DNA from 2 places in the Aeromonas genomosp. paramedia genome. Region 2 is predicted to be linked to the other one. Evidence: predicted binding sites of a transcription regulator. Region 2 holds the regulator's gene; the other holds the start of a gene.
The links. The regulator MetJ, encoded in region 2, represses methionine synthesis genes. The targets are predictions, from matches to a motif close to AGANNTCTAGANNTCT.

Region 1 (16,031 bases), on a different contig from region 2:
GCCCTGACCTCCTGTTCGAACTCCCCTTGCAGCATCTTGTCAAAACGCAGCTCGATGCGCTGATGCAGCACGGCGCGATCGCTCGGCGCGATGGCAAACTGGTGCACCCGGTAGGGCAAGCCTTCCCCCTGCACCTGGGTCAGTTCGGTCAGCGTCTTGCCGCTGATGCGATAGACCTCGAGCGCCCGGCTGAGCCGCTGCGGGTCGTTGGGGTGGATGCGGGCGCCGGCCACAGGATCGATGCGCACCAGCTCGTCGTGCAGGGCTTGCCAGCCGAGGCGGGCGGCCTCTGCCTCAATCTCGGCGCGAATGGCCGGATCGGCGGAGGGCAACGGAGAGAGCCCCTCCAACAGCGCCTTGAAGTAGAGCATGGTGCCCCCCACCAGCAGCGGAATGCGGCCGCGGTCGGCGATCTCTTTCATCTCCCGCAGGGCATCGCGGCAGAAATCCGCCGCCGAATAGCTCATGGCCGGATCCAGGATGTCGATCAGGCGATGCGGCGCCTGGGCCAGCTCGGCGGCAGTGGGCTTGGCGGTGCCTATGTCCATGCCGCGATAGATGAGCGCGGAGTCCACGCTGATGATGTCGCAGGGCAGGGCCTGGCACAGAGCGATGGCGAGATCCGTCTTGCCGGAGGCCGTCGGCCCCATCAGAAAAATTGCAGTCGGCAAGTCAGCCACTTTCATGTTCCTCTGGCACGGTCGCCTCGTCGGGAGGCGTACCATGCAATTGACTATCAATGGATTGAAGCGGTCAGCCCCGGCGACTCAATCGCCTTGTGCAAACCCCTCCAGCACGGCCGCCAACGACAGAGGGCGCACCATGCGAATGTCTGCCAGTTGGTCACTGAAATCGGTCACAAGTTCCGTCAGCAGCCGGCTGGCCGTTGAAAAATCATATATTTTCTCGGCGCTTATCCCCTGCTCCACCAGCCACTGGCATAGTACTTCAGCCTGCTGGCCGGCATCACTGTCAGATCCGCTCTCGACCAATTGCAGCAATTCGGGTAAGAGACGCACCAGATCGGTCTGGCGCAGCAAGGCGGGCACCCTGGTCAGGATCATGGTGTCGCGCCCCCCGCTTTTCAACTCCAGCCCCATGCGTTTGAGCAAACGTTCCTGCTCCTGCGCCAGCGCAATCAGGTTCTTTGGCAGCTTGAAGGAGACCGGCAGCAGCAGGGGCTGCGCCGCCAGCCCCTGCCCCCAGGTCTCCAGCAGCCAGTGGCGCAGCAGCACCCGCTCGGCCCGCACCAGGGAGAGCAGCGCCAGTTGTCCCTCCCGCTCGATCAGCAGATAGGCCTGCTCCACCAGGGTCAGGGCGCGAGTCCCCTGGGGCGACGGACCGGCCGGGGTGACGGGGGCGGTCTGGGGCGCCTCTCCCGCTACCGGCAGGGTGGTGAGCAGGGCGCCCATGCCGCGCATCGCCTCCCGGCTGGGGGGCTCGGGGGCCTGATAGTTGCCCGCGCGCCCTGCACCTTCGCGCACGGCGCCGCCATCCCGCGTCTGGACAGGGGCTCTATAGCTGTGCTCGGCACCGTACCACTCGGGGCGCGGCGCCTGGCCTGGATACTCTATCTGCGGGCTGGTCGGCAGCTCGACCAGGGTCTCGGCGAGCGGCTCGTCCTGCTCGCCGGCTCCCGCCCCTTCCCGGCGCAGGGCGGTAAAGAGCGCCTGGAAGATGAAGTCGTGAATGAGCCGCGCCTGATGGAAACGCACCTCGTGCTTGGCGGGATGGACGTTCACATCCACCTGACGGGGATCCAGCTCTATGTAGAGCACATAGGCGGCGAAGCTGCCGGCGGGCAGCAGCTCGTCATAGGCCTGGCGAATGGCGTGGTTGATGAGCTTGTCGCGCATCATGCGGCCATTCACATAGGTGTATTGCAGATCGTTTTGCGGTCTGGCTCCCGCGGGCAGTGCCAGCCAGCCCCACAGGCGCACGTCGCTGTGCTCGCTCTCCACCGCCAGCGCGTGGTGCATGAAGGGGGTGCCGCAGACGGCGGCGAGGCGGCGCTCCTGCTCAGGCACCGTATTGGCGGCCTTGTACTGGCGCACCACCTTGCCGTTGTGGCGCAGGATCAGGGTGATGTCGAAGCGGGAGAGCGCGATGCGGCGCACCAGCTCGTCGATGTGGGCAAACTCTGTCTTCTCGCTGCGCATGAACTTGCGCCGCGCCGGGGTGTTGAAGAAGAGGTCCACCACCTCTACCGTGGTGCCCACCGGGTGGGCGGCCGGCTTGACGGTGACGCTCATCTCGCGCCCTTCGGCCTGCGCCTGCCAGGCTTCGGACTGCTCAGCGGTGCGGGAGGTGAAGGTGAGACGGGAGACGGAGCTGATGGAGGCGAGCGCCTCGCCGCGAAAGCCGAGGCTGTTGATCCCTTCCAGGTCATCCAGGGTTGCCACCTTGGAGGTGGCGTGCCGTGACAGCGCCAGCACCAGCTCGTCCCTGGCGACGCCGCTGCCGTTGTCACGGATGCGGATCAGCTTGGCGCCCCCCTTGTCGATGTCGATCTCGACCCGGTCGGCCCCCGCATCCAGGCTGTTTTCCACCAGCTCCTTCACCACAGAAGAGGGCCGCTCCACCACCTCGCCGGCAGCAATCTGGTTGGCCAGAATGGGAGGCAATATACGGATCGGCATCACTTACTCCTGAATTTCAATCTTGCGGATGATGAGCCCCTTAACCACCCAGAAGGGCAGCGCCACCACCTCTTCGCCAACCGGAATCTGGTTGGCCAGAACGGGAGGCAATATACGGATCGGCATGGCTTACTCCTGATGATTTCGCTTGCGGGTCAAGACACGTTCAACACGGGGACGGGCCGCGCCACCGCACCTTCGCCAGCAACCATCCGGTTGGCCAGCGTGGCGAAGGCCTGGTTCGAGCGCCAATCCGGGCGCCCCTCGGCCCTGCCTCGCCAGCTCCCGCGCGTCAGTTTTGGGGGATATAGAGCACCTGCCCTATCTGGATATCCCGTGACTTGAGCTTGTTGATCTCCACCAGCCGTGCCTGGCTCACGCCGTGCTTCTCGGCGAGGCGGGAGAGGCTCTGGCCGCGGGTGACCACGTGGCGGATCATCCTGGACTTGTCGTTGCTCTGCACGCTTGCGACCGGCACGCTCGGCTCCTTGGCCGCCACCTTGTAGGGTTTTATCACCCCGGCACCTGAGGCGCTGCCGACGCTGCTGACCGGGGCGCCGCCATCGCTGCTGCGGCTCGGCACTGTCGCCGGCATGCGGTTGGCCACCTGCTGCCTGGGCGCGGGGGCAACCGCCGCCTTTTTCGCCGCTGGCTGACTGGCGCTGGCCACTTGCTGCCCCTTGCCCGTCATCATGGGCCCCTTGGTCGGGTGGCTGCGATAGTAGCTGCGGATCCCCTCGAAGATGGCGCGGGCAAGTTGATCCTGGTAGCTGGCGGTGGCCAGCAGCTTCTCTTCGGCATGGTTCGAGATGAAGCCGGTTTCCACCAATACAGAGGGAATGTCCGGCGCCTTCAGCACCGCCAGACTGGCGTGCTCCGGCGCCTTCTTGTGCAGCCGGGCCACCCGTCCCATGGAGCGCAGTATCTGGCGACTCACCTCATAACCCTCGGCCCTGGACTTGTCCATGGAGAGATCGAGGAAGGTCTGCGCCAGATAGGGATTGGGGTCGGATTCGGCCAATACCTTGCCTACCCCGCCCAGCAGTTCCCCCTGCTTCTCCTGCTTCTCCAGCCAGCTGCCCATCTCGCGGTTGGCGCGATTGGTCGACAGTACCCAGACCGAGGCGCCGCGCGGGGTGGAGTTGTGGAAGCTGTCCGCATGCACGGACACCAGCAGATCCGCCTTGGCCTTGCGGGCGATTTCCGAGCGCTTGTTGAGGTCGACGAAGTAGTCACCACGACGGGTCATCACGGCGCGCATGCCCGGCTCGCGGTCGATGAGCGCCGCCAGCTTCTGGGACACCGACAGGGTCACCCGCTTCTCGTAGGTGCGGCGCGGGCCTATGGAGCCGGGATCTTCCCCCCCATGGCCCGGATCGATGGCGATGACGATGGCCTTGCCCTGGCCGCCGACGGGCGCGGGCTGCGCCGTGGCGCCGCCTTTCTCTTCATAGGGCAGATCGATCACCAGACGATGGCCGTAGGGGCCGGCCGGTGCCAGCGGGAACACCACCGGCTTGATGGAAGAGCTGAGATCCAGCACCAGACGCATGCTGCCCTTTTCAAGGGGCGTGCTCTCGCGGATCTTGCGCACCAGTTCGCTCTTGTTCTCGATGCGAGCCAGGTTGGCGGCGTTGCTCGCCCCCTTGAGATCGATCACCAGGCGGCTCGGGCCGCTCAGGGTGAAGTAGTTGAAATTGGGGGCACTGCTCATGTCGAGCACCACCCGGGTGTTATCCGGCGATGGCCAGACCCGCACACTCTTGAGCTGGTTCGCCCAGGAGGGTAAGGCCATCAGGGAGAGGGCAATAACAAGGATCAAGCGCACTGAGATGACAACCGTTCCAGAATGGCTTCGCCAATAGCAGTGCGGGCCGCAATCAGGGCCTCGCGCTGCTCGTTCACATACGTCAGGGTAATCTCGAGATCGGGGGACGGCAGCCAGCCCTCCCCTTTCTCCGGCCACTCCACCAGACAGAGGGTGTCGGCGCCGAAATAGTCCCGAATGCCCATGAATTCCAGCTCTTCCGGATCCGCCAGTCGATAGAGATCGAAGTGATAGACCTGCCAGTCGGCCAGTTCATAGGGCTCCACCAGGGTATAGGTCGGACTCTTGACCTTACCTTGATGGCCAAGCCCTTGCACCCAGCCGCGGGTCAGGGTGGTCTTGCCGGCCCCGAGGGCGCCGTGCAGAAATACGGTAGTGGCCTGCTGGCACGCCTGCGCCAGACGGCCACCCAGTGCCACAGTTGCTGCCTCGTCCGGCAGTGTCATCATCAAGGTTTTTGCCATGTTCTTCTTGTTACTTGTTACGGTGTCGGATTGACCAGACGGCGGATCCAGGGCAGTAGATCCGATGCCAACATGCCCCGCTCACCCTCGGCGGCGGCCAGGTCGGCGGCCTCTGCGTGGATCACGGCCCCCAGTCGCGCGGCCATGCCGGCAGACCAGCCCTGGGCCAGGAGGGCGGCGATTATACCAGATAACAGATCCCCCATGCCGCCACTGGCCATGCCGGGATTGCCTTCGTCGCAGAGGCTGATGCACTGGCCATCGCAGATAAGCGAGCCCGCCCCCTTGAGCAGCACGACGCCGCCGTATCGCTGCTGCAGCCTCGATACGGCGGCGAAACGATCCGCCTCGACCTCGGCGACGGAGCACCCCAGCAGGCGGGCCGCCTCCCCGGGGTGGGGCGTGAGCACCCAATTATCCTGATGACGGGGTGCCTGCGCCAGCCAATTCAATCCATCGGCGTCCAATACCAGGGGCCCGCTGGCACTGAGGTGGTGTTCGAACTGGGCCCTTCCCCACTCATCCTGACCGAGCCCGGGCCCCAGCACGCGCACCGTGGCCCACCCCTCGTCCGTCCCGGCCGGGCATCCCATCAGCTCAGGCTGCACCAGGCTGGCGGGGGGAGAGTCCGGGTGCTGGCACAGTCGCACCAGACCCGCCCCCGCCCGCAGGCAGGCCAGCCCCGCCAGCAGTATGGCCCCCTGCATCCCCAGGTTGCCCCCCACCAGCAGCACCCTGCCGTGCTTGCCCTTGTGAGCAGAGCGGGGACGAGGGGTGAGCAGACTCTTTAGGCGGGGATAATCCAGGCGCTCGGCGGCGGGCACCAGGCCGGCCTCGGGCACCACCCCGAGGGGATCCAAGTCGAGCTGGCCTACGCCGTCCACCCCGTCGGCGGTGAGCATGCCCTGCTTGATGCCGATGAAGCTGAGGGTACGGGTGGCGTGCACCAGGGCCCCCATGGCACGGCCGGTGTCGGCATTGAGCCCGGAGGGGAGGTCCACCGCCAGAACGGGGGCATTCAAGCCATTGATTGTTGCGACGATCTTTGTCATTGGCGAGGAGAGGGGGAGCTGGACACCGGTGCCGAGCAGTGCATCTATCACCAGATCCGGCGAAGGGAGCGACGCCCCCTCGAGCGCATCGGCCATCATCACCTCTCCCCCTGCCGCCAGCCACTCGTCGGCGGCCCGCCTGGCATCCCCTCGGAGCAGGCCTGGCGCCCGGGCGGCGATCACCAGAGGCTCGAGACCGAGTCGACGGGCGAGGCGGGCCAGCACATAGCCATCCCCCCCGTTGTTGCCCGGGCCGACGAAGATCCACCAGTGGTGACTCTGGGGCCAGTGATGGCGGGCATAGCTGCACAGGGCGGCACCGGCCCGCTCCATCAGGGCGTAGAGGGCCTGCCCCTCACGCTCGGCCCAGCGCTGCTCCATCTTGCGGATCTGTTCGGCCCGCCACAGGGGCTGTGCTAGACTGATGCCTTGTTTTTTGCCGATAGCGTCCTCGATACCCTCTACCATGACGGCTCCCCACCTTCATCATCCACTGGCCCGGCGCCTGGCCCGGCATATGGCGTGCCATGACGGCGCACGGCCCTCGTCACGCTCGGTGCCATGGGCGCCATGCCGCTGCCAGCAGGCAGGTGAGGCACAATGACGGCCGCCGAACTCGCACAACTGGCCCACGATATCAAGCTCTGGGCACGGGAGCTAGGATTTGACCAGGCCGGCATCACGGACACGGATCTCGCCCTCGAGGAGCCCAGGTTGCAGGCCTGGCTGGATGCGGGTCATCACGGCACCATGGATTACATGGCGCGCCATGGCATGATGCGGGCCCGGCCCCACGAGCTGCTGCCGGGCACCCTGCGGGTGCTGTCGGTGCGGATGAACTATCTCCCCTTCGAGGCGGGCTTTGCCGCCACTCTGCGCGATCCGACCCTGGGCTACATCAGCCGCTATGCCCTGGGGCGCGACTACCACAAGGTGCTGCGCAACCGGCTCAAGCAGCTGGGGGAGCGCATCGAGCAGCGCTGCCAGGCGCTGTTGCCATCCACGCAGGAAACCCCGGGGGAGTGGCGCCCCTTCGTCGATTCGGCCCCCATACTGGAGCGCCCCCTGGCGGCCAAGGCGGGGCTGGGCTGGGTGGGCAAGCACTCGCTGCTGCTCAACGAGTCGGCCGGCTCCTTCTTCTTTCTCGGGGAGCTGCTGGTCAGCCTGCCGCTGCCCGTCGATGCCCCGGTGGAAAAAGAGCAGTGCGGCAAGTGCGTAGCCTGCATCAACATCTGTCCGACCGGCGCCATCATAGCCCCTTACGTGGTGGACGGACGGCGCTGTATCTCCTACCTCACCATAGAGAATGACGGCCCCATCCCGGAAGAGTTCAGGCCGCTGATGGGCAACCGCATCTACGGCTGTGACGACTGCCAGCTTATCTGCCCCTGGAACCGCTATGCGGATGCGAGCCCAGAGCCCGACTTCAGCCCGCGCCCCAATCTGCACCGCCCCCCCCTGCTCGACCTGTGGCAGTGGTCGGAGGCGGCATTTTTGAAGCACACCGAAGGCAGCCCCATTCGCCGCATCGGCTATCAGCGCTGGCGCCGCAACCTGGCGGTGGCGCTGGGCAACGGCCCGGCCAGCAGCGATGCCATGGCGGCCCTGCAGCAGGCGCTTCCCGGCGCCGAGCCCATGGTGGCCGAACACATCGAGTGGGCGCTGGCGACCCTGGCCGCGCGCCAGGAGAAGGAGAACAAGAAGACCCGTTTGCTGATCCGCTGCATCGAAAAAGGCCTGCCGGATCACGCATAAGCGATCTGGCCCTTGCCGGATGACAGCACTTTTTTCATGCTCTGCCGACCATTGACCATAGGCACAATAAAAGGAAGATTCGGATGCAGATGTTGGGAGTAGATATTGGCGGCTCCGGGATCAAGGGCTGCCTGGTGGACACCGAGACTGGCGAACTGATTAGCGAGCGCCACCGCATCGCCACGCCGCAACCGGCCACCCCGGCCGCCGTGGCGCACACCCTCAAGGCGCTGGTCGAGCATTTCCAGTGGAAGGGCCCCGTGGGGTGCGGCTTCCCCGCCACCATCCACAACGGCATCGCCAAGAATGCCTCCAACATCGACAAGAGCTGGATCGAGACAGACGCCGCCCACCTGTTCGCCGACGTGACCGGCCTGCCCTGCCACGTGCTCAACGACGCCGACGCGGCCGGGCTGGCCGAGATGCGCTTCGGCACGGGCCGGGATCGCAAGGGGGTCATCATCCTCATCACTGTGGGCACCGGCATCGGCACCGCCGTGTTCGTCAACGGCCAGCTGCTGCCGAACACCGAGCTGGGCCACCTCATCCTGGAAGGCATGGTGGCGGAGCACTACTGCTCGGATGCGGTGCGCAAACGCGAGGATCTCTCCTGGAACCGCTGGGGCAAACGCTTCAACAAGTATCTGGCCCGCCTCGAGTTCCTCTTCTCTCCCGATCTCTTCATCCTGGGAGGCGGCAGCGCCGCCAAGCTCGACAAGTTCATCGATCGGATCGAGACCCGGGCCCCCCTGGTGGCGGCGGCCAACCTCAACCAGGCCGGCATCATAGGGGCCGCCCTCTACGGTGCGGCCCGGCAAGAGGGCTGACTCTCCCCGACAACGCCGCAAGAGGCCCGAGCCGGGCCTCTGCCATGGCGCGCTAGAGATCGTCGAGCCGATGGGCTCCGTGCACCAGCCGGGTCAGCCGGGATTGCGCCATGGACGCCAGGGAGCTCAGCAGCGCGGCCGTGTCCGGCGTGGGGCACTCCCGGGCCAGGCGCCCCAGCTCGCCAACGAGTTTCTCCTCCTGCCGCGACACCAGGGCCACTATCTCCTCGGGCTGGGCACCGGCGGGCAGTGCCAGACGCTGGCAATCGGCCAGCAGATCCACACCGAATCCCTGATCCAGCCAGGTCTCCTTGACCCCGCGCCCCATCTGCTCCCGATAGTCGTGCAGGTGGGCCGCCGCCGCATCCTCCCGCCCTTGCAGATAGGCCAGCAACATCCGGCTGCGCTCCCCATCCACCTGGGGGATCAGGCGCCCGTAACTGCGCCCCTGCTGCTGATGCAGTTGTTCGAGGTAAAGCATCAGGTCCTTGATCTGTTGAAATCGCATCTCTGCCTCCTCCTGCCGTCCACCTCCTGCCAGTATAAAAAAACGCCGCGCTCTCCCCGGATAAAAGCGGTCATTTTTTGTTCTACATCAAAGGGATGGGAAAGAAAAAGCAGAAAACGAGGAGAAAAGGACAAAGAGATTCCTCCCTGTCATGCTGGCAACTGGCCGCCAGCGCCCAGGGAGAGGTCGTGACAAAACGGGGGGATCATCGAGTTAAGGAGGATTATCCAGGTTATATTCGGCCTACTAATTTCAAATCAGAATCTAATATTGAGGCTGTCGGTTTACCCCTCTTTCCTTAGTCAGCGAGCGGGAATCCTTATCCATTTTTTAGACGTCTAGACGTAGAAACATGCGTTGACACAGCCATCCGGACATCTTAGCATCATCCTCCATGATGGCAGAGCAACCCAGTGAAACCTCTGCCCAATTCACCCGCCTGTAGCGCCCTGTGCTTTAAGGCTGTTAGCACGGAAGAATCCATGATTAAGTTGATCGGTCTCAACAAAGTCTACGGTAAAGGCAGTGACGCCGTGCACGCCCTGCGTGACGTGAGCCTGCATGTGCCACAAGGCAAGATCTTCGGCGTGATCGGCGCCTCAGGTGCCGGCAAGAGCACCCTGATCCGCTGCGTCAATCTGCTGGAGCGCCCCACAGAGGGCCAGGTCATCGTCGACGGCCAGGATCTCGTGGCCCTGAGCGAACGGGATCTGACCCAGGCTCGCCGCCAGATCGGCATGATCTTCCAGCACTTCAACCTGCTGGCCTCCCGCACCGTGTTCGCCAACATCGCCTTCCCGCTGGAGCTGGCGGGCTGGAGCAAGGCGCAGATCCAGAGCCGGGTCTCAGAGCTGCTGGCCCTGGTCGGGCTGGAAGCCCGTGCCCACGCCTATCCGTCCGAGCTCTCCGGCGGTCAGAAGCAGCGCGTCGCCATCGCCCGCGCCCTGGCTCCGGCCCCCAAGGTACTGCTGTGCGACGAGGCCACCTCGGCCCTCGACCCCCAGACCACCCGATCCATCCTGAGCCTGCTCAAGGAGATCAACGTCAAGCTGGGGCTCACCATACTGCTCATCACCCACGAGATGGACGTGGTGAAGGGGATCTGTGACGAAGTGGCCATCATCAGCGACGGTCGCCTGATCGAGCAGGGAGAAGTGGCCTGGTTCTTCAGCAATGCCAAGACCCAGCTGGCCCGTGACTTCATCCACTCCACCATCCACCTGGAAGTGCCCCAGGAGTACCAGGACAGGATGAGCAGCGAGCGGGTGGCCAACAGCTATCCCCTGGTGAAGCTCGGCTTCACCGGTGCCACCGTCGATTCGCCGCTTATCTCAGAGGTGAGCCGCCGTTTCAATATCGACATCAGCATACTGAGCGCAGACATCGAATACGCCGGTGGCGTCAAGTTCGGCTTCCTGCTGGCGGAGCTGTTCGGGGACGAGGCCCAGTGCGAGGCCACCCAGCAGTTCTTCATCGACAACCACATTCAGCTGGAGGTAATGGGCTATGTCCGAAGCAATGACTAATCTGCTGCGCCCAATCCTCGGCGACTCAGCCATCTTATCCAGCTGGAGGTAATGACTCATGTCCGAAGCCATGATTAATCTGCTGTTCACGGCCCTCGGCGACACCCTGATCATGGTGTTTGCCTCCGCCCTGTTCGGCTGCCTGCTCGGCCTGCCGCTCGGCGTGGCACTGCACGTGACCAAGGCGGGCCAGATCCTGGCCAACCCGCTGTTGAACAAGATCCTCGGCATCGTCGTCAACGTCGGCCGCTCCGTGCCCTTCATCATACTGCTGGTGGCCATCATTCCGCTGACCCGGCTGATCGTCGGCACCAGCATAGGCACCATAGCCGCCATAGTGCCGCTGACCGTGGGCTGCATCCCCTTCATCGCCCGTCTGGTGGAAGGTGCCCTGATGGAAGTGCCGGACGGCCTGCTCGAAGCCGCCAAGGCCATGGGTGCCAAACCCTTGCAAATCATTGCCAAGGTGCTGCTGCCCGAGGCCCTGCCCGGGATCCTCAACAGCATCATCATCACCCTCGTCACGCTCGTTAACTACTCCGCCATGGCCGGTGCCATCGGGGGGGGCGGCCTGGGCGATGTGGGTATTCGCTACGGCTACCAGCGCTTCGACCCTACCGTCATGCTGGTCACCGTGGTCATTCTGGTGGTACTGGTTCAACTCATCCAGAGCGCGGGTGAGCGCCTGGTCAAACAATGTGATCATCGTTAATCGTCGATTTCTGACAGGAGGTTTTTATGAAATTGGGCATTAAATCCGCTGCGGCTGCGCTGCTGGCAACTCTGGTACTGGTCGGCTGCGGTCAGAAGGAAGAGAGCAAGACCCTGAAAGTCGGCGCCATCGCCGGCCCCGAGACCGAACTGGTCGAGACCGCGGCCAAGGTGGCCAAGGAGAAATACGGCCTGACCGTCGAGATCGTCACCTTCTCCGACTACGTCACCCCGAACGTGGCCCTGAACGACGGCAGCGTCGACGTCAACGCCTTCCAGCACAAGCCCTACCTGGATGCCCAGATCCGTGATCGCGGCTTCAAGCTGGTGCCGGTTGGCAACACCTTCGTCTACCCGATCGCCGGTTACTCCAAGAAGATCAAGGCCCTGTCCGAGCTGAAAGACGGTGCCCAGATCGCGGTGCCGAACGATCCGACCAACCTGGGTCGCTCCCTGATCCTGCTGGAGAAGCAGGGCCTGCTGAAGCTGAAGGAAGGTGCCGGTCTGGAAGCGACCGTGCTGGACATCGCCAGCAACCCGCGCAACTTCAAGATCGTCGAGCTGGAAGCCGCTCAGCTGCCCCGCTCCCTGGAAGATGTTGATCTCTCCATCATCAACAACACCTTCGCCGGTCAGATCGGCCTGACCCCGACCGAAAACGGCCTCTTCGTCGAAGACAAGGAGTCCCCCTACGTCAACCTGATCGTTGCCCGCGAAAACAACAAGGACGACGAGAAGGTCAAGGAGTTCGTCCAGGCCTTCCAGACCGACGAGGTCTACAAGAAGGGGACCGAGCTGTTCAAGGGCGGTCTGGTGAAAGGTTGGTAACCACTCACTCTGTAAAAAAGGCCACGTCAAGCGTGGCCTTTTTTTTTGCCCCCGTTATCATAGCCAGAAGCACGGCAACACGAAAAAACAGAACAACAATGAAGAAATGGTATCTGGCCTATTGCAAACCCAAGGAAGAGGCCCGCGCCCGCGCCCATCTGGCGGCTCAAGGCGTCGAATCCTATTACCCCATGGTGGAAGTGGAGAAGCTGCGGCGTGGCAAACGGGTCCCGCAGCGTGAACCCATGTTCCCCAACTACCTGTTCATCTACGTGGATCTGGAAGTGGTGACCCCGGTCACCCTGAAGTCCACCCGCGGCATCAGCCGCATCATTCACTTCGGCAAGGAGTGGAGCCCCGTCAGCAGCCAGCTGATCTACCGGCTGATGAGCCGGGACGACAGCGACGAGGCGCGCGCCAGCTATGCCCGCCTGCCGACGCAAGGGGACAAGGTATTGATCGAATCCGGCCCCCTGGCCGGGTTCGAGGCCATCTATCTGGAGCCGGATGGGGAGAAGCGGGCCATCCTGCTGGTCAGTCTGCTCAACCAGGAGACCAGCAGCAGCTTCGACAACCAGGCCTTCCGACGTCTGGACTGACCTGGATTCCTGCGTCCGGACCGAGCCGGCAGCGAGAAGCGCCCCCATACCCCTGCTGGTCAGCCCGCTCAACCAGGAGACCAGCAGCGTCGACCACCAGGCCTTTCGGCGGCTGGACTGACCCTCACCAGACGTTGCTGGCGAGAAGCGCCCCATCCCCCTGCTGGTCAGCCTGCTCAACCAGGAGACCAGCAGCAGCGTCGACCACCGGGCCTTCCGGCGTCTGGACTGACCTGGATTCCTGCGTCCGGACCGAGCCGGCAGCGAGAAGCGCCCTATGCCTGCTGGCCTGCCTGCTCAACCAGGAGACCGGCAGCAGCATCGACCACAGGGCCTCTCGATATCATGCGTGAAAACAAGCGGGGCAGGCCCATAGGCCTGCCCCGCTTGGCTGTCACCCCTGCCCTGCTCAGGCATCCAGCTCGAAGCGGCTGATGGCCGCGGTCAGCTGGCCCGTCTCCCGGGTCAGCCGGGCGGCGATCAACTCCCCCTGCTGGCTGTGTTCGCTGGACTGGTGGCTGAGTCCGGCGATCTCCTCCACCGTGCCCGCCACCTCCTGGGCCACCCTGGACTGCTGCTCGGTCGCGGTGGCGATGGCGGCGAGCTGGCCGCAGAGATCCTGCACCAGCGCCGACATGGCCGCCAGGGTCTCGGTGGCCGAGGCCACGGCCCCCCTGCCCTGCTCCACCAGCAGGGTGCCGCTGCCCACGGTATCGGCGGTCTGGCGGGTCTGCTGCTGTATGCTGGCGATGGTCTGGTTGATCTCCGCCGTCGACTGGCTGGTGCGGCTGGCCAGCTGGCGCACCTCGTCCGCCACCACGGCGAATCCCCGCCCCTGCTCCCCGGCGCGCGCCGCCTCTATGGCGGCATTGAGCGCCAGCAGGTTGGTCTGCTCGGCTATGGTGGCGATCACCTCGGTGACGCGGCCCACCTGCTCGCTCTGGCTGCTGAGCAGCGTCATCGCCTGATTGGCCTGGGTGATCATGGCGGCAATCTGCGCCATGGTGCTCCCCATGCGGGCGAGGGCCTGCTCCCCCTGCCTGGCCTGCTGCTCGGTCTGCCGCGCGGCGCCAGCCGCATCGGCGATGTTGCCCGCCACGTCCCGGGTGCTGGCGGACATCTGCTCTATGGCGGCCGCGACCGTATCCAGCCGCTGATTCTGACTCGCCAGATCGTCCACTATGGCATTGGTGGTCTGGCCCACCTCGCGGCCGGCCCCCTCCACCTGCGCCACCGCCCCCTGGATCTCCCCCACCAGCTGGCGCAGCTGGCTCGACATCCGGTTGATGGAGCCTGTCAGCCCGCCCAGCTCGTCCTGGCGCAGCACCGGCAGGGGCGCACTCGGCAGGCGGCCATCGGCGACCTGCCCGGCACGGTTCACCAGGCTGGCGATGTCGCGGGTCAGGCGGCGGCTGAACAGCAGGGCTACCAGGGTGCCGAGCAGGATGACGCTGGTGGTCGCCAGCAGCAGGGTGCGGTGAATGGCCTGACTGGCACCGGCCAGCTTGCCCGCTATCTTGTCCACTTCTCCCCGGGTCTGGGTCACCTGATTCGCCAGCTGATCGGCGAGCCGGGTCAACGCAGGTTCTATGTCGGTGGCCATCAGGTGATTGGCCTGATCCCAGTCCGGCGCCTGCCGCCTGGCGATCACCTGCCCCACCAGCTCGGCAAAGGGCGCAGACATCTCCTCGAAGAGCGTCCACAACCCCTTCTGCGCCTCGGTGAAGTTGGCCTGCTGCTGTTTCAGCTCGGCCACCCGCTGCAGATGGAACTGGTAGTAGTCCTGGTACTTGTCGCGATACTCCTTGTCCCCCGAGATGAGGAAGTCCCGCAGGGCGGAGAGGGCATTGGCCAGCCCGTTGTAGGCATCCCCCACCTGCTTGAGCAGCAGACGGCGATCGCCGGGCAGTGCCTCCTGGGGGGTCGCCACCTCTTCGTTGGCGATGGATTGCAGCTGATCGAGGGCCGCCTCAGCCAGGGGGCCTGCCTCCAGCAGCATCAGGGTGTGGGCCGGCAGGTTGTCTTCGGTATGGGCCAGGGCCCACACCTTCTCCTGCGCCCCCTTGAAGCTCTTGAGGGACCGGGTCAGGTCAGGCGTGAATCCCTGCTGCTCTATGGCTCGCCAGGCCTGCTCCCACTCCTGCTTGATGCGCGCACCTTGCGCCGGATCCTTGCCGAGGATGAGGTAGGCCCGCAGGGAGGAGACGGTGGCGATCAGGGCCTTCTGGCTCGCCTCGTCCCGTTGCAGGGCGGGTAGGGCCTGGGCCAGCAAGGCCTCCTGGGAGGCTTCAATCCGGCCGAGCTGATGGTAGACAAGGGCGGAGGAGAGAATGATGAGCAGGTTGATAAAACAGAAGCTCAACAACAGCTTGCTTGATATTTTCATGACCATCCTTGTGTCGCAGGGGCATCCTGCCCTTGATTAGCGCCCGATCAATGCGGGCAATCGTTCGCGCCAGGTGTCATGCCAGACGAGCAACTCCTCGCGTGGCATGGGGCGTGCGGAGAAGAATCCCTGGCACTGATCGCACCCCAGCCTGGCCAGCAGCAGCCAGGTGGCCTCGTCCTCGACCCCCTCTGCCACCGATTTTAACCCCAACTTGCGCGCCAGTTCGATACTGGATTCGATGATGGCGAGGCGGGAGGGATCTTCATAGCAGCGATCGACGAAGGATCTGTCCAGCTTCAGCTCGGTGAACGGCAGCAGGGCGAGCTGCTGCATGGAGGAGTAGCCGGTGCCGAAGTCGTCGATGGAGAGGCCGAAGCCGTGCATCCGCAAGCGGGTCAGCACCTCCAGGGACTTGCCGAGATCCTTGACGAAGGCGCTCTCTGTCACTTCCAGGGTGATGAGCTCGGGGTTGATGCTCCAGCGCTGGCAGTGATTGAGCAGGGTATTGCACAGATCCCCCTCGATCAGCGACGTAGTGGAGAGGTTCATCGACAGGTTCAGGGAGAGCCCCGTCTTCTCCCACAGGTGGCCGTCGCGCAGTGACTTGCCGATGATCACCTCGGTCAGCGGATCCATGAGCCCGTTGTGCTCCGCCAGCGGGATGAAGCGGGCCGGCGAGATGAGCCCATATTCGGGGTGCTGCCAGCGGGCAAGCGCCTCCATGCCGACCCACTGACCGTTTTCAAAGCTCACCTTGGGTTGATACCAGGGCAGCAGCTGGTCCTGCTCCAGGGCCCGGCACAGCTCATCCAGACTCAGGCTGTGGCCGTCCTCCTCCTGGCTGCGCACCTGCTGGGGCTGCCAGGCGCCGATCAACTGGGCGATCTGCTGATGGCTGGCGGGTT
Region 2 (16,031 bases):
ACCCGCCAGCAATACGGCGACTACGAACTGCATGACTCCCTCAAGATGAACAAGGCGCGGATGCGGCTCGAGGTGCAAAAACCGGGCAAGAGTGCCCTCTTCATCGTCGACAGCTGGCCCCAGAAGACGCCTCACCCCGAGGTCAGCCTGATCCCCTTCCCCATCGATCTCGGCATTCTCGGTTACCGGGTCTGCTTCGTCGCGGCTGACCGCGCCAAGGATCTGGCCGGGGTCCGTACCCTGGCCCAGCTTCAGGCGTTCAGTCAGGGGACAGGCAAGGAGTGGCAGGATGCCGACATCCTGCGCCACAACGGCTTCCAGGTGCAGGAGGTGGACAACTACGAGTCGCTGTTTCGCATGGTGGCCCGTGGCCGGGTCGATCTCTTCTGTCGCGGCGCCAACGAGATACTGGCGGAGTGGGAGACCCACCACCCCAGGCTGCCGACCCTCGCCGTCGATCGCCATGTGGCCCTCTTCTACCCGCTGATCCACGCCTTCTACAGCCATGCCACCTACGACAAGGAGCGCGAGCGCATCCAGCTCGGCCTGCGGCTGGCCTGGCAGGACGGCTCACTCAAACGGCTCTGGCGCCAGCACTTCCAACCCTCCCTGGCGTTCACCCAGCTGGCCTCGCGCCAGCTGTTCAGGCTGAGCAACCCCCAGCTGCCCGGCGAGGGGAGCGACTACAGATCCTATCTCTATGATCCGGCCCAGGATGCCTTCGGTGTGCCTCCCCACGACAAGGAGGATAAGATCGGCAAGTAGCGCCTAGCCCCGCGCCCCCTGCTCGCGACACAGGGCGAGCCAGGCCTCGGCGGTGCGGGAGAGGTAGCGCTTCGCGGGCCAGATCACCCCGAGCCGCCAGCTCAGCTCCGGCAGCAAGGGCCTCAGCACCAGGCCGTCCGGGGTCAGCCGCCGGCAGATGGGCTCGGGCAGGAAGGCGACCCCCATGCCGCTGCGCACCATGGCAGTGAGAAAATCCCACTGGCTGCTGCGCGCCGCCACCTGGGGCACGAAGCCCGCCTGCCGGCAGGCCTGCTCCAGCCGCTCGCTCAGGGTGAAGGCCTGGGTGTAGAGCAGGAAGGGCTCCTCCTGCAGATCCGCCAGCCGGATCTCGCTATCCCCGCGCCAGCGGGGCAGGTCAGGCAGCACCACCTGAATGGGATAGCAGTCCAGCTCCAGGGCGCTCAGCACCCCCTCTTCCCTGGTCGGCAACATGGTGATGGCGAGATCCAGCTCCCCCTCCAGCACCGCCTGCTCGATGCGGCGCCCGCCGTACTCGACGATGGAGAGCTCCACCTTGGGGTAGCGGCTGCGGTAGGCGCGGATGAGATCCGCATAGACGTGGCCCACCATGGGGGGGATGCCCAGCGCCAGGCGCCCGTGCTGCAGGCTCTGCAGATCCGCAAGCTCAGCCTCCAGCTGCTGCATCTGGGCCAGGATCAGCTGGCCGCGGGCAAACAGCACCTGGCCGCTGTCGGTCAGGGTGAAGCTGTGCCCCTCCCGATTGAGCAGGGGCTGGCCCAGCTCCTCCTCCATGCTGCGGATCATCTTGCTGATGGTGGGCTGGGTGACGAACAGCTTCTCGGAGGCGCGGGTGAAACTCTTCTCCCGCACCAGTTCGACAAAGTAACGCAGGGCTCGGATATCCATGGGACGCTCGTCTGGGGTGATCGCCAAATAATGCCAATTTGGCATATTTTTCATAATTTAAATTCATTTTTTGCAGGTTTGGCCCCCGCTTATACTGTGACCAGGTTCACAGAAAGACGCCCATCATGAAAGCCTTCTGCCTTCGCTGGTTGCAAACCCCCTTCCAAATCGCCCTGCTGGCGGCCATCTGGCTGCTGGCCGACACCGCGGTACGCACCTTCCACCTGCCCCTGCCCGCCAACCTCACCGGCATGCTGCTGCTGCTGATCTGCATCCTGCTCGGGGTGGTCAAGGCCCAGTGGTTCAGCGCCGGGGCCCGCTGGCTGCTGGCGGAGATGCTGCTGTTCTTCGTCCCCGCCGTGGTGGCCGTGGTCAACTATCAGGATCTGCTGCTGCAGGAGGGGTGGCGCATCATGGTGGTGCTGGTGACAAGCACTGTGCTGGTGCTCGGCACCACGGCCCTGGTGGTGGACAGGGTCTATCGCCTGGAGCTGAAGCTGGCCCGCCGGAGTCGCCGCCATGTCTGACACCCTGCTCGGCCTGCTCTGCTTCGTCCTCACCCTGCTGTTCTACTACGCCAGCAAGTGGCTCTATGGCAAGAAGCGCATCCTGCCCCTGATGCCGCTGCTGCTGGCCCCCGCCCTGCTGGTGGCCGTGGTGGTGCTGTTCCACATCCCCTATCAGGACTACATGGCCGAATCCCACTGGCTGCTCTGGCTGCTGGGCCCGGCCACCGTCGCCTTCGCGGTGCCCGTCTACGAGAACCGCGCGCTGATGCGCCGCCACTGGCTCTCCCTGTCGGTGGGGGTGATCGCCTCTGTGGTGATGGCGGTGGGCAGCACAGTACTGCTGGCCCGCTGGCTCAACCTCTCAGAGCTGCTGCAGCGCAGCATGGCCATGAGATCCATCACCACCCCCTTCGCGGTGGAGGCGACCCGCTCCGTGGGCGGCAACGCCGATCTCACCGCCCTGTTCGTGGTGCTGACCGGGGTGATCGGCATGGCGGTGGGGGAAAGCGTGCTGACGGTGCTCGCCATCCGCAGCCGCCTCGGCAAGGGGGCGGGCTTTGGCGCCTCCGCCCATGGCGCCGGCACCGCCAGGGCGTACCAGATGGGCAACGAGGAGGGGGTGGTCTCCAGCATGGTGATGATGATAGCCGGCATGGCGACTGTGCTGCTCGCCCCCCTGCTGGGCAGGCTGTTCTGGTAAGGCATTACGACCACCAACGAGAAGAGGCGCCCTTGGGCGCCTCTTCTTCATTGCTCTCAACCATTACAGGCTGGCGCAGATCTGCCACAAGTCGTACTGAATGGCGGCGGCCGTCACCTCGCGCCCCGCTCCCGGCCCCTGGATGACCAGGGGGTTGGTGCGATAGCTGTCGCTCTCGATGGCAAACACGTTGTCGCAGGGCAGGAGGTTGGCGAACGGATGGTGGGGCTCCAGGGTCTCCAGCCCGACCCGCGCCTTGCCGTCGTGCTCGAAACGGGCGACGTAGCGCAGCACCTTGCCGACCCGGCGTGCCCCCTCGAACGCGGTCTGGATGGGATCATCCAGCTCCTTGAGCCTGTCCATGAACTGATCCGTGCTCACCTTGCGCAGGGAGACGGGCACCAGGTTCTCCAGCTCGATGTCGGCGGAGTCGAGCTCGAAGCCCGCCTCCCGCGCCAGGATCAGCAGCTTGCGGCGCACGTCCTGACCGGAGAGATCCTCCCGGGGATCCGGCTCGGTCAGACCGTGCTGCCAGGCCTCGTCCACCAGCTCGGAGAAGGGGCGGCTGCCGTCATACTGCTGGAACAGCCAGGAGAGGGTGCCGGAGAAGATGCCGGAGACTCCCTGGATGCGATCCCCGCTCTGGCGCAGCATCTGGATGCTGGACTGGATGGGCAGCCCGGCCCCCACGGTGGCGTTGTAGCGCCACTGCACCTGGTGATCGCGGCAGCTCTGCTTGATGCGCTGGTAGAACTCGCTGTCGGCGGCGCCGGCAAACTTGTTGGCCGCTATGATGTGGCAGCCGAGCTGGGCGAAGTCCGGGTAGTAGCGGCTCACCGTCTCGCTGGCGGTCATGTCGAGGGCGATCAGGGAGTCAAAACCGTGCTGCTCCAGCTGGGAGAGCAGCTCCGGCCAGATAAGCGGCCTGGGGTTGAAGTTGTCGCGCACCTTGAGGGGATCCAGCCCCTCTTCATCCAGCAGTCCGCCCTTGGAGTCGAACACCCCGTAGAGAGTGAGCGCCAGATTGAGCTCGTGCTCGAGGCGCGCCTTCTCCCGGGCGTAGAGCGCCAGCCAGTGACCCCCTATGTTGCCCTTGCCGAACACCACCAGACCGACCCGGGTCGGGCGGCTGAACAGGGCGCTGTGCAGGGCGATGAGCAGGGGCTCCAGCACCACCTGGCGCAGCACGGCCACCAGGCTCAGGCCATCTCGGGCCACCTGGACGAACTCCAGGGGCTGATCCGCCAGCAGCTGGTAGAAGCGGTGACACTGCTCGGCGTTGTCGGTCACCCCTGCCCCCACCAGGGCCACCAGGCTGAACCCCTCCTTCTGGATGAGGCCGGTGAAGCTGCCCTGCAGCTGGAAGTCCCGCAGCACCTCGAAGGCCCCTTGCGCCACCTCCAGGGTGTAGGCCAGGCGCAGCACTCGCCGATCCGGCTGGCGCTGCAGGGTGAGCGGGTGGAGGCGATGGCGGGCCAGATGGGCCTCGATAGCCGCCACCGTCTGCTCATAACCGGTCTGGGGCAGCACCTTGAGCTCGATGAGGGCTATCTGATCCACCGAGGAGACGATGCGCGCCCCGCCGGAGCGCGGCGCCCGGCGCAGGATATGGGTGCAGCCCTCGTCCGGGTTGTAGCTGCAGCGCAGGGTGAGGCGCTGGCGGCTGTCGGCCACCGGCTGCAGGGTGCGGGAATGGAGCACGGAGGAGCCGAGGCGGGCCAGCTCGTTGGCCTCCGCCAGGCTCAGGCGCTCCAGCAGGCGCGCCTCCTTCACCCGGCGCGGATCGGCGCTGTAGACACCGGCCACGTCACTCCAGATGGTGGTGGACTCCCCGTCCGCCAGGGCGGCCAGCAGGCTGGCGCTGTAGTCGGAGCCGTTGCGGCCGAGCAGCAGGGAGCGTCCCTCCATGTCGGCGGCGATGAAACCGGTCACCACTATGCGGCCGGGGTGCTCCGCCAGGCGGGCCTTGAGCAGCTCGCTGGAGATGGCGGTATTGACCTTGACCAGGGCGCCATCCTCGGCGCGCAGGAAGCTGCGGGCGTCGAGCCAGATGGCCTTGTCGCCGCGGCTGCTGAGCAGGGCGGCCAGCAGACGCGCCGACCACACCTCGCCAAAGGCCAGCAGGCCGTTGCGCTCGAAGCGATCAAACTGCCCTTCCAGGGTCTTGGCGATCTGCTGCATGTCGTCGGTCAGCTGCTGGCTCAAGTCGAGCAGCAACTCCCCCTCCAGCAGGCCGTCGATCAGGCTCTGCTGGTAGGCGTGCAGGGCAGTGATGGCCTCCCCTGCGGCCTCGTCACCCGCCTCGGCCAGTTCCACCAGCTGGATCAGCCGGTTGGTGGTCTTGCCGGCGGCGGAGACCACCACCAGCTCCCTGCCCCCGCCCTGCTGCTCGGCCTGTTGTTCGAGAATGCTGGCGACCCGGCGATAGCAGACAGGATCTGCCAGGCTGCTGCCGCCAAACTTGTGCACATGACGCCGCTTCAAGGCTCTCTCTGCCGCCACCGCACTCTCTCCTTGCTGTTGCTGTTCCATTACTTCACCTGCTCTGCCTGTTGTGCCAACTGCGCCTGTTCAAAGCCTTGAGCCAGATCGGCCACCAGGTCTTCACCGTGTTCTATGCCCACCGAGAGGCGCAGCAACTGGGCGCTGATGCCCGCCGCCTGCTGCGCCGCCGGAGTCATGGCCCTGTGGGTCATGCTGGCCGGATGGGCCACCAGACTCTCCACCCCGCCGAGGGATTCCGCCACCGAGAAGAGGCGCAGCGCCGCGAGGAAGGCGCGCAGCCCCGTCTCGTTGCAATCGAGTTCAAAACTTAGCATGGCGCCGAAGCCGGACTGTTGACGGCGCGCAATCTCGTGGCCCGGGTGGCTCGGCAGGCTGGGATGATAGATTTTTTTGACCAGCGGCTGCTGCTGCAGGAAGGCCAGGATCCTGTCCGTATTCTCCTGATGGGCACGCAGGCGCGGCGCCAGGGTGCGCAGACCGCGCAGGGTGAGGTAGGAGTCGAAGGCGCCGGAGGTGAGCCCCAGACAGTTGGCCCACCACACCAGGGACTCGGCCAGCTCGGCCTCCTTGGCGATCGCGACCCCGCCCACCACGTCGGAGTGGCCGTTGATGTACTTGGTGGTCGAATGCACCACCACATCGGCACCCAGCGAGAGCGGCTGTTGCAGCAGCGGGGAGAGGAAGGTGTTGTCCACCACCACTTTGGCACCCACCTCATGGGAGGCGGCGGCGATGGCGGCCACGTCCACCACCCGCAGCAGCGGGTTGGAGGGGGTCTCTACCCACACCAGGGCCGGTTGCTGCGCCAGGGCCTCGGCGAGCGCCGCCTCGTCCCCCTGATCGACGAACTGCACCCGGTAGTGGCCCTTGGCCGCCAGGTACTCGAACAGGCGCCAGGTGCCGCCGTAGCAGTCGTGGGGGGCGATCAGCAGATCCCCCGCCTTGAGCAGGGCCGTGGTCACCAGGTGGACGGCTCCCATGCCGGTGCCGGTCACCACGGCGCCTGCGCCCCCTTCCAGGGCCGCCAGGGCGTCCGCCAGATTGGTGCGGGTCGGGTTGCCCGAGCGGGCATAATCGTATTGACGAGGCTCGCCAAAGTCGGCAAAGGTGTAGTTGCTGGAGAGGTAGATGGGGGGCACCACGGCACCGTGTTGTGTGTCTGTCTCAATCCCGGTGCGTACCGCCAGGGTGGCCTTGTGGGTCATGTCACTCTCCTTGATGTGTTGCCGGAGCCGGTCCGCCTCGTGGGTCGTCCTGCCCCGCTCTCATTTGCGCTGGCCGGAGTGCCGGCCCATGGTGCATCACACTACGCCACCTTAAAAAAGCCGTCAACACTTCTAGACGTCTAAATGGCTTTGCTGTTGGATTGCCATTGAGATCCTTAAGGGTTAAAATCCGCGCTCACGGCCAAACGAGAACAGGTGGAACATGGGTACAGAGTGGAACGGCGACTACGTCAGCCCCTATGCGGAGCACGGCAAGAAGAGCGAACAGGTCAAGAAGATTACCGTCTCGATCCCGCTCAAGGTGCTGAAGGTGTTGACCGATGAGCGCACCCGTCGCCAGGTGAACAACCTGCGTCATGCGACCAACAGCGAGCTGCTCTGTGAGGCCTTCCTGCACGCATTCACCGGTCAGCCGCTGCCCTGTGACGACGATCTGCGCAAGGACCATCCGGACAGCGTCCCCGCCGAGGCCCGCGCCATCATGGAGGCGCTCGGCAAAGAGATCGAAGATTTCGACGCCGAGTAATCCGGTGGCCCATGGCACATAATCCCCCCTCTTCGATGACGCGGCCCGGTGCCGCGTCATCTCTATCCGCCCCCTGCCCGTTCAGCCTGCGCCGCTACCAGAGCGACATCAGCAGCCACAGCCACGACTTCGCCCAGCTGGTGATCCCCCTGGACGGTCCCCTCGAGATCGAGGTGCAGGGCCAGGGTCGCCGCCTCGCCCCTGGCTTTGCCTGCGTCATCGCCCCCGGTCTTCGCCACGACTACGCCGCCGACCCGGCGCTCTCCTTCCTGGTGCAGGAGAGCCACTGGCTGCCCGAGGCCCTTGGCGAGCGCCCCTTCATCCCCCTGGACGAGCCCCAGCGCCACTACCTCGCCTTCCTCCATCAGATGGTGCGCCAGGGTCGCCATGTGGCCGGCATGGAGCAGGTCTGGCTGGGCCTCCTGGCCCAGGGTCAGGGCATGGGCCCCACCCTGGCCCCCCGCATGACAAGAGTGCAGCGCCATATCGAGGCCCACCTCGCCGAGCCCCTTGGCAACGAGCGGCTCGCCGCTGTTGCCTGCCTCGGCCAGAGCCAGTTCAAGCACGCCTTTCGCCAGCAGTTCGGCATGAGCGCCTCCCACTACATCCGCGGGCGGCGCATGGCGCTGGCACGTACCCTGCTGGCTCACAGTGCCCTGCCCATATGCGAGGTGGCCAACCGCTGCGGCTATCAGGATCAGGGCGCCTTCGCCGAGCGTTTCCTGGCCGAGACGGGCCTCACCCCCTCCCGCTGGCGCCAGCAAAACGGCCCGCAGCCATAACAGTCCGGCTCCTTGCCGAAGACAGGGGCTGCCGTTTCGAGGCATGCTGGGGTCAATGCAAGGTGTGTGAAAGGAGGAGCCAAGATGCAGACCATAAGCTGGCAGCAGTTCGAGATGGTGGAGCTGAGAGTGGGCACCCTGGTGCGGGTCGAGCCCTTCCCCGAGGCGCGCAAGCCCGCCTACAAGGTATGGGCGGATTTCGGCCCCGAGCTCGGGGTGCGCAAGAGCAGCGCCCAGATAACGGATCTCTATCGGCCGGAGGATCTGGTGGGGCGCCAGATCGTCGCCGTGGTGAACTTCCCGACCAAGCAGATAGGCCCCATCCAGTCGGAGTTTCTGCTGACCGGCTTCTACCGGGCCGATGGCGCCGTGGTGATGGCCATCCCGGAGCAGGCGGTGGAGAACGGCGCCAAGCTGGGTTGAGGTACTGTGCCCCATGAAAAAGAGAGAGGCGACCCCGGGGTCGCCTCTCTCTTTTTAGCCACCGCGCCGCTGTTACTTCAGCAGGCTGAAGAGCAGGGCCGAGACCGAGAGCGAACCGGTCAGCAGGATGAAGCCGTTCACCCAACCCTGACGGAAGCGGGCCAGCGCCTCCACCCTGTAGATGGCCACCACCGGCATGATGAAGAGGATCATGGCGATGACGGGACCGGAGAGGGTCTCCATCAGGCCGAGGATGCCGGGGTTGATGACAGCCGCCCCCCAGATGGCGAAGAACATCAGGGCGATGCCGAGCCGGTCCGCCTTGGCCAGCGACAGCCCTGTGGGCTTGGCGATCAGGCTTTTCAGGCTCTCCCGGGCGCCGAGGAAGTGGCCGAGGAAGGAGGAGCTGATGGCGATGAAGGCGATGAGCGGCCCCAGGGTCACTATCACAGGGTTGTCTGTGATGTTGGCAAGATAGGAGAGCACGGAGACGTTCTGGACCTTGGCCTCGGCCAGCTGGGTCGGGGAGAGGCTCAGCACGCAGGAGAAGACGAAGAAGAGCACGAAGCCCACCAGCATAACGGTGGTGTTGCGCAGGATCAGGCCGCTCTTGGCTTCGGCCTGCTCGCCATATTCCCGGCGCTGCACGTTGGCAAAGCCGGAGATGGCGGCGGCGTGGCTGAAGGCGAACACTGTGACCGGCAGCGCCAGCCAGACGGTGTTGAAGAAGCTGGCCCCCTCGAACGCGGTCGCTTCCGGCCAGTGCCACTGGGGAATCAGGTAGCAGGAGAGCGCCGCCAGAATGGCCGCCAGCGGGTAGACCATGAAGGCAAAGGCCCGCAGCATCGCCTTCTCCCCCGCCATCATCACGGCGATCATGGCGAACACCAGCAGGCCGGAGAGCATCACCCGGTTCGGGGCATCCATGCCGAGCTGGTTGATCATGAAGCTCTCCACCGTATTGGTCAGCCCGACCCCGTAGATGAGCAGGATAGGGAAGATGGAGAGGAAGTAGAGCGCCGAGATGAGGCGACCGGCCATCTTGCCGAAGTGCTCCTCCGCCACCTCGGTGAAGTCGGCGTGGGGGCGCGACGAGGAGAGCACGAAGCGCGCCAGCCCGCGGTGGGCCAGGAAGGTCATGGGGCCCGCCAGCACGGCGACGATGACCAGGGGCCAGATGCCCCCCAGACCCAGGTTGATGGGCAGGAAGAGGATGCCGGCGCCGACCGCGGTGCCAAACAGGCTGATGACCCAGTGGGTATCGTGACGACGCCAGCCAGTGCGGCTGATGGATGGGGAACCGGATAGCTCCCGGGTGACCTCTGCAGATGAACTCATTGATAAACCACTTATATATAGTATTAAAATCTAAAAAGATTGTGCTCCTTTAGCATTTAATTCTCAAAAAGCGGCATTGGCAGATCTCACTGGCAAAGTCAGGTTCAGCCAGTGAGATTGGGTGGCATTTCCAGTCCGCCCTGTTCGGTTAAACCTTTAAATAGCGAATAACACGAAATATAAAACTAAAATATAACCACTGGTCGATTTTTTATTTCGACCAATGCGAAGTTTTCAGAATTACCTGAAAATAGATGCCAGCACTTTGGGTTTGATTGTGATGATCCACTACAGCAATCCATTTAAGTAGCGAATACACCTGAATATGCCGCGCCAAGCCAGCAGATCACACCAGGCAATCAGGCGGCCACGGGGCCGCCTGATTGGATGAACTGGCTACATTTCAACCGGCTCAGTGAGTCAGGATCTTGCCCCAGGCGAGCTCCGGGTCCCCCATCACGATGAAGTCAGGGTTCTCCAGCGACTCCGTTTCGTTGTAGCTGAGCGGCTGCAACGCCAGGCTGAGGATGCGCCCCCCCGCCGCCTCGACGATGCACTGGGCGGCGGCGGTGTCCCACTCGCCGGTGGGGCCGAGCCGCACATAGCAGTCTGCTGCCCCTTCCGCCACCAGGCAGGACTTGAGGGAGCTGGAGCCAAGCGGGATCAGCTCGTAGTTGATGGCCGGGTTGAGGCGGCGGGTCAGGTTCTCCAGCTTCTGGCGGCGGCTGATGGCCACCACCAGGGAGTCGGGCTGGTCGTGCTCGTGGTGCATGGCGCTGATGGGGTACACCTCGCCATTCACCTCCTTGAAGGCGCCGTGGCCGCGCACCGCCCAGTAGAGCACGTCGGCCTCGGGGGCATAGATGACCCCGAGCACCGGGACATTGTCCCGCACCAGGGCGATCAGGGTGGCGAAGTCACCGCTGCCGGCGATGAACTCGCCGGTGCCGTCGAGGGGGTCCACCAGCCAGTATTGCCGCCAGTTGGCACGCTGGCTGAAGGGCACATCGGCCGCCTCTTCGGTCAGCACGGGCACATGGGGGGTGAGCGCCGACAGCGCCTGCTTGAGGTAGGCATCGGCAGCAAGATCGGCACTGGTGACCGGGGTCGCATCCTCCTTCAGCTGACGCTCGAACTGACCGCCGTGATAGATTTCGTGAAGGATCCGTCCCGCTTCGCGGGCTATCTCCTTGACCCCAGGTATCCAGGCCAACAACTCCTGCATCTTGTTATCCTCTGTTTTTATTACCTTTACCCAGGCTTGGGCTAGCTTTCCTGCTCCGCCAGCCATTTGCTGGCCAGCAGCAGGGCACTGATGCTGCGCGACTCGGTGAAGTCAGGTCGCGCCAGCAATTCGTCGATGCGATTGAGGGGCCAGGGGATCACCTCGAGGGGCTCGGGCTCGTCGCCCACCCGCTGCTCGGGGTAGAGATCCCGCGCCAGCAGTATGTCCATCCGGCTGGAAAAATAGCCGGGGGCCAGGGAGACCTGCTTGAGGGGGATCAGGTCACGGGCCCCGAAGCCCGCCTCCTCCATCAGCTCCCGGTTGCCCGCCTCGAAGGCATCTTCGCCCGGATCGATCAGCCCCTTGGGGAAGCCCAGCTCATAGGAGTGAGTGCCCGCCGCGTATTCGCGCACCAGCAGCAGGGTGTGGGCATCGAACAGGGGCACCACCATGACGGCACCCCGGTTGCCGCCGCGCATCCGCTCGTAGACCCGCTCCTCCCCGTTGCTGAATTTCAGGTGCAGGGATTCCACCTTGAACAGCCGGCTCTCGGCCACCAGTTCGGCCTTGATGATCTCCGGCTTGCGCTTGTCGTGGGCCATGGCCTCGACGCGGACGTGTTCGGGTTTGCACTTGTGGGGGTCACTCATCTGGGCTGACTGCTCGTTAAAAAAGAGTGCTTCAAGAGTAAACGACTCCCCGAGGGAACACCACGGGGCAAGGGCCGGAAAGGTGCCTGAAAAATCCGTTATAATGCCCCCCGTTTTCCCCACCCAGTCCGACACAAAGAGGCCCCATGCCCACCCCACTGCCCTGGCACCAGATAGACACAGTTCTGCTCGACATGGATGGCACCCTGATCGACCTTCATTTTGACAGCCACCTCTGGCAGCAGCTGGTGCCCGAGCGCTACGCCGCGCGCCTCGGCCTGCCGCTGGCCGACGCCAAGGCGCAGATCGATGCCCACTATCAGGCGGTCAGCGGTACCCTCGACTGGTACTGCGTCGATTACTGGAGCCGGACCCTCGGGCTCGACATCCGCGCCCTCAAGCAGGAGATACTGGACAAGATCCAGTGGCGGCCCCACGTCATCCCCTTCCTGGCCGCCCTGCGGGCGGCGGGCAAGCAGCTGGTGCTCTTCACCAATGCCCACCCCGCCAGCCTGTCGGTCAAGGATGCGCACCTCGATCTCGCCAGCCACCTGGATCTCATGGTGAGCACCCATGAGCTCGGCTGGTCGAAGGAGAGCCAGCACTGCTGGCAGGCGCTGGCAGAACGACTGGCATTCGATCCGGCCCGCACCCTGTTCGTCGATGACAGCGAGCGGATCCTGCGCGCCGCCGCCGACTACGGCATCGGTTATCAGCTCGCCATCCAGAACCCGGACAGTCGCCAGCCTGAGCAGCAGATTACCGCCTTCCCGGCGATCCGCGACTACGCCGAGTTATTGCCGCTGGCCGTGTGAATCGGCATTTTGCGCATCAATGGGGAAGCCACAGACCCCATGAGCAAGCGGACAAACAGAAGGGCTGCCTGGCAGCCCTTGCTCCTTGGGATCGGGCGTACTAGTCCACCCACTCCACCAGCCGGTACTGCTTCTTGCCCCGGCGCAGCAGCAGGTAGCGACCAAACAGCCGATCCGCCGCACTGAGCCATTCATCCTGTCTGATGGTGCCGTTGAGGCTGATGGCGCCCGCCCCCAGCAGCTCGCGGGCAACCCGCTTCGAACTCGCCAGACCGCTCTCCACCAGCAGGGTCACCAGATCCGCTTCCTTCTCGATACGGCAGCTCGGCATGCCATCCTGCGCCAACTGGGCGAGATCCCCCTCCCCGAGCCGAGCCACGTCGCCGCAAAACAGCAGCTCGCCGATGCGCCGCGCCGCCGCCAGAGCCCCCTTGCCGTGCACCAGTTCGGTCAACTCGTCCGCCAGCACCTGCTGGGCCTGCTTGCGCCCCTGCCGACCCGCATCTTCGACTTCCAGCGCCCTGATGGCCGCCAGCGGCATAAAGCTGTAGTAGCGCAGGAAGCGGTAGACATCCTCGTCCGCCGTGCCGAGCCAGAACTGATGGAAGGCGTAGGGCGAGGTGAGCGCCGGATCCAGCCAGATGGCGCCCCCTTCCGTCTTGCCGAACTTGGTGCCATCCGCCTTGGTGATGAGGGGCAGCGTCATGCCGTGCACCTGGGCCTGATGCAGTCGCCGGGTGAGATCCATGCCGCTGGTGATGTTGCCCCATTGATCGTTGCCGCCGATCTGCAGGGTGCAGCCGAGACGTTGGTTGAGCACGGCGAAGTCCTGGGATTGCAGCAGGGCGTAGGAGAACTCGGTAAAGGAGATCCCCTGATCCGGGCGAGCCAGCCGCTGGCGCACCGATTCCCGCGCCAGCATGGCGTTGACCGAGAAGTGCTTGCCGATGTCCCGCAGAAAATCGAGGGCGGACATCTGCCCCATCCAGTCGGCATTGTTGACCAGCACAGGGGCCGCCAGACCCTCGCTCGCCGGCAACAGCGCCCGGATCTGGGTCGACAGGCTGGCCACCCAGCCCTGCACGGTTTCGCTGCTGTTCAGGCTGCGCTCGGTCGCCTTGAAGCTGGGATCGCCGATGAGGCCGGTGGCGCCCCCCACCAGGGCCACCGGGGTGTGGCCAGCGAGCTGGAAGCGGCGCAGCATCAAGAGCGGCACCAGATGGCCTATGTGCAGGCTGCCGGCGGTGGGATCGAAGCCGCAGTAGAGGGTGCGCGGCGTGGCGAGATGGTCGGCCAGCGCCGCCGGGTCGGACATCTGGGCCACCAGGCCGCGCTCGGTAAGGTCAGTGAGCAAATGGGGGTCGATCATGGGGTCTCCAACAGCAGGGGAAAGTCGCCATACTCGCCCCTATGACTCGGGGCGGATATGTCCCCCAGGGGACAGTTTTGCCACTCTCGTGCTAGCATCCCGCCCATATCGGGGTGCTTTCCCCGCCAGCCGGAGCCCGTCGCCATGAGCCAGCCCCTCGCCACAGACTCGCTGACCCAGGGTCTGACCGCCGTCGTCGATGCCCTGCACAGCCCGGCCTTTGCGGCGGCCCTGGTGCGCCTCATCCAGCAGCAGGTGGCGTTCGACTGCGCCCTGCTGCTCGGGGTGGGGCAGCGCCCGGTCTACCTCCATGACAACCTGAGCCACCAGCGGGCCCTGCTGTTTGATCGCTACCTCACCAGCCACTTCAGCCAGGATCCCTTTATGCAGGCCCTGGAACAGGGTCTGGGGGCCGGAGTATGGACCCTGGCGCAGGTGTCCAAGGGGCGGCTCGATCCCGAATACCGCCACCACTTCTATCAGGCCACCGGCTGGCAGGAGGAGGTGGGGCTGATCCTGCCGGTGCGCGGCGGTCTCACCCTGATGCTGTTTCTGGGTCGCCTCGACAAGCGCCAGAGCCTTCGTCCACAGGAGCGGGCCAGGCTGGAAGCCTTGTTCCCCCTGGTGCACTCCCTGTGCCGCCAGCAGTGGAGCCAAAGCCAGCCACTGCTGGCCCAGAGCGCGGCGACGAGAGCCACGGATGGTGCTGCGAAAAGTGCAGCCAAGAGTACGGCAAAGGATGGGGTGCAAGGCGTAGCGGCCAGCCTGGACGGCGCCAGCCTCAAGGCCGCAGTGGAGCAGGCGATGAGCAGCGTGGGCGGAGACAGGCTCACCCGCCGGGAGCGGCAGGTGGCGAGCCTGCTGCTGCAGGGGCTGGACACCGAGGGAATCGCCGCCGAACTCGGCATCGGCAGCGGCACCGTGAAGAATCACCGCAAGCACCTCTACGGCAAGCTGCGGCTCGGCTCCCGGGCCGAGCTGTTCAGCCTCTTTCTCAACCACCTCATCACCACATCGACGAGCTAGCGCCCCACCATAGGCCTGAGCCCATCACAGTACAGCCCTGCCACCTTGGTGATTCAAGATGGCTGCCACCCCTGGTAGCTGGTGAGGCAATAGCCTCTCGCCGCGATCAACTCAGGCAAGGCCGGATCGGTGAGGATGGCAAGCTCGGTGAGCCTGGGTTGGTGATAAGCGCTGCGCTGCACCTCGAGATCGATAAAGGCGGGGTGGCACATGATCTCCAGGGAGCTGACCCCCTGTTCATTAGCGTCATCCAGCAGTTGCAGCAACAGCTCCCGGGTGAGTGACTCACCATAGAAGCGGCTGTCAAAGCGCTGGCAACTGAGCTCATGGTTGACGGTCAGGCCGTGACGGCGCACCTCCTCCCGATCGATGCGCATAGGGATGCCCTGCTGGCGGGCAAAGGCTTCCACCAGCGGATAGAGGCTCGGCAGCATATGCACATGGTGATGGCTGTCGATGTGGCTGGGCGAGCGGCCAAACAGGGCGATGAAACGATCGAACTGCTGCCTGAGCTCTTCCATGATTTCCCTTGCGACCAGCAGGCCCTGCTCGCTTTTTTGCCAGATGCTCTTGTCCAGTTCCCCCCGGACATTGACCAGGCAGGAGAGAGGAGAGAGCGGCTTGCCCCAAGTGAGCACGAAGTGCAGCCCGATGGGCAAGTCCGGGAAGCGCTTGGCCAGCCAGGCCGCATGCGCTATGGCCGGGGAATTGACCATGGCAGTGGTCGAGCTGACCACCCCATGCTCGAAGGCCTCCACTATGCCGTAGCTCTGGGCAGGGCAGAGACCAAAGTCGTCGGCGTTGATAATCAATCTTTTATGCATCTCTATCTCCTGTATTGCCCCGCCGATGATCAACGGGGCCCGGTGTTATCAGGCGAGATCCGCAATGGCGGCGGCAAACTTGGGCAAGTGCTCGCGGTGTGCCAGCAGCAGCTCCTGGGCAACGGTTTTTGCCTCGTTGTCCGAATGGATCAACGGATTGAGGTTCATGGCCAGCAGCAGGTCATCGAAGGAGCCGCTCAAGGCTGCCTGGGAGGCGGCAATCTCGAAGCTCTTGATGAGGTGAATGAGCCCGTTGACCTTGTCGTCGAAACGGGTGAGGCGCGGGTGAGGAATGGCACCATCACGACCCACCAGGCAGGTCATCTCGACAGTCCAGTCGGCCGGAATGTTGGTGACATGGCCATGGTGGGGGATGATCACATACTGTTCGCTGCGCTTGTCGTTATGGATGGCGCTGATCACCTCGCAGGCCGCATCCGAGTAGTAGGCGCCACCGCGC

Region 1: the regulator MetJ is predicted to act here: its motif matches at 9,406-9,421, upstream of metN (methionine ABC transporter ATP-binding protein MetN).

Annotation. Positions count from the first base shown of each region.
Region 1 is NZ_JAAROG010000019.1:101,077-117,107, forward strand. It holds gene miaA (tRNA (adenosine(37)-N6)-dimethylallyltransferase MiaA) at 1-686, opposite strand, end outside; gene mutL (DNA mismatch repair endonuclease MutL) at 768-2,639, opposite strand; gene HB860_RS22210 (hypothetical protein) at 2,643-2,765, opposite strand; gene HB860_RS15235 (N-acetylmuramoyl-L-alanine amidase) at 2,932-4,467, opposite strand; gene tsaE (tRNA (adenosine(37)-N6)-threonylcarbamoyltransferase complex ATPase subunit type 1 TsaE) at 4,458-4,931, opposite strand; gene HB860_RS15245 (NAD(P)H-hydrate dehydratase) at 4,949-6,451, opposite strand; gene queG (tRNA epoxyqueuosine(34) reductase QueG) at 6,584-7,738, shown strand; gene ppgK (polyphosphate--glucose phosphotransferase) at 7,822-8,565, shown strand; gene HB860_RS15260 (hypothetical protein) at 8,618-9,073, opposite strand; gene metN (methionine ABC transporter ATP-binding protein MetN) at 9,556-10,599, shown strand; gene HB860_RS15270 (methionine ABC transporter permease) at 10,658-11,311, shown strand; gene metQ (methionine ABC transporter substrate-binding lipoprotein MetQ) at 11,338-12,138, shown strand; gene rfaH (transcription/translation regulatory transformer protein RfaH) at 12,237-12,737, shown strand; partial or broken gene HB860_RS22300 (transcription/translation regulatory transformer protein RfaH) at 12,877-12,969, shown strand; gene HB860_RS15285 (methyl-accepting chemotaxis protein) at 13,147-15,123, opposite strand; gene HB860_RS15290 (EAL domain-containing response regulator) at 15,160-16,031, opposite strand, start outside.
Region 2 is NZ_JAAROG010000001.1:232,423-248,453, reverse strand. It holds gene HB860_RS01280 (hypothetical protein) at 1-765, shown strand, start outside; gene HB860_RS01275 (LysR family transcriptional regulator) at 769-1,653, opposite strand; gene HB860_RS01270 (CidA/LrgA family protein) at 1,779-2,180, shown strand; gene HB860_RS01265 (LrgB family protein) at 2,173-2,862, shown strand; gene HB860_RS01260 (bifunctional aspartate kinase/homoserine dehydrogenase II) at 2,926-5,394, opposite strand; gene metB (cystathionine gamma-synthase) at 5,394-6,572, opposite strand; gene metJ (met regulon transcriptional regulator MetJ) at 6,796-7,119, shown strand; gene HB860_RS01245 (AraC family transcriptional regulator) at 7,155-7,901, shown strand; gene HB860_RS01240 (tRNA-binding protein) at 7,986-8,324, shown strand; gene HB860_RS01235 (aromatic amino acid transport family protein) at 8,397-9,662, opposite strand; gene cysQ (3'(2'),5'-bisphosphate nucleotidase CysQ) at 10,075-10,887, opposite strand; gene nudE (ADP compounds hydrolase NudE) at 10,929-11,537, opposite strand; gene yrfG (GMP/IMP nucleotidase) at 11,684-12,352, shown strand; gene tyrS (tyrosine--tRNA ligase) at 12,453-13,721, opposite strand; gene HB860_RS01210 (helix-turn-helix transcriptional regulator) at 13,866-14,747, shown strand; gene chbG (chitin disaccharide deacetylase) at 14,801-15,571, opposite strand; gene HB860_RS01200 (6-phospho-beta-glucosidase) at 15,620-16,031, opposite strand, start outside.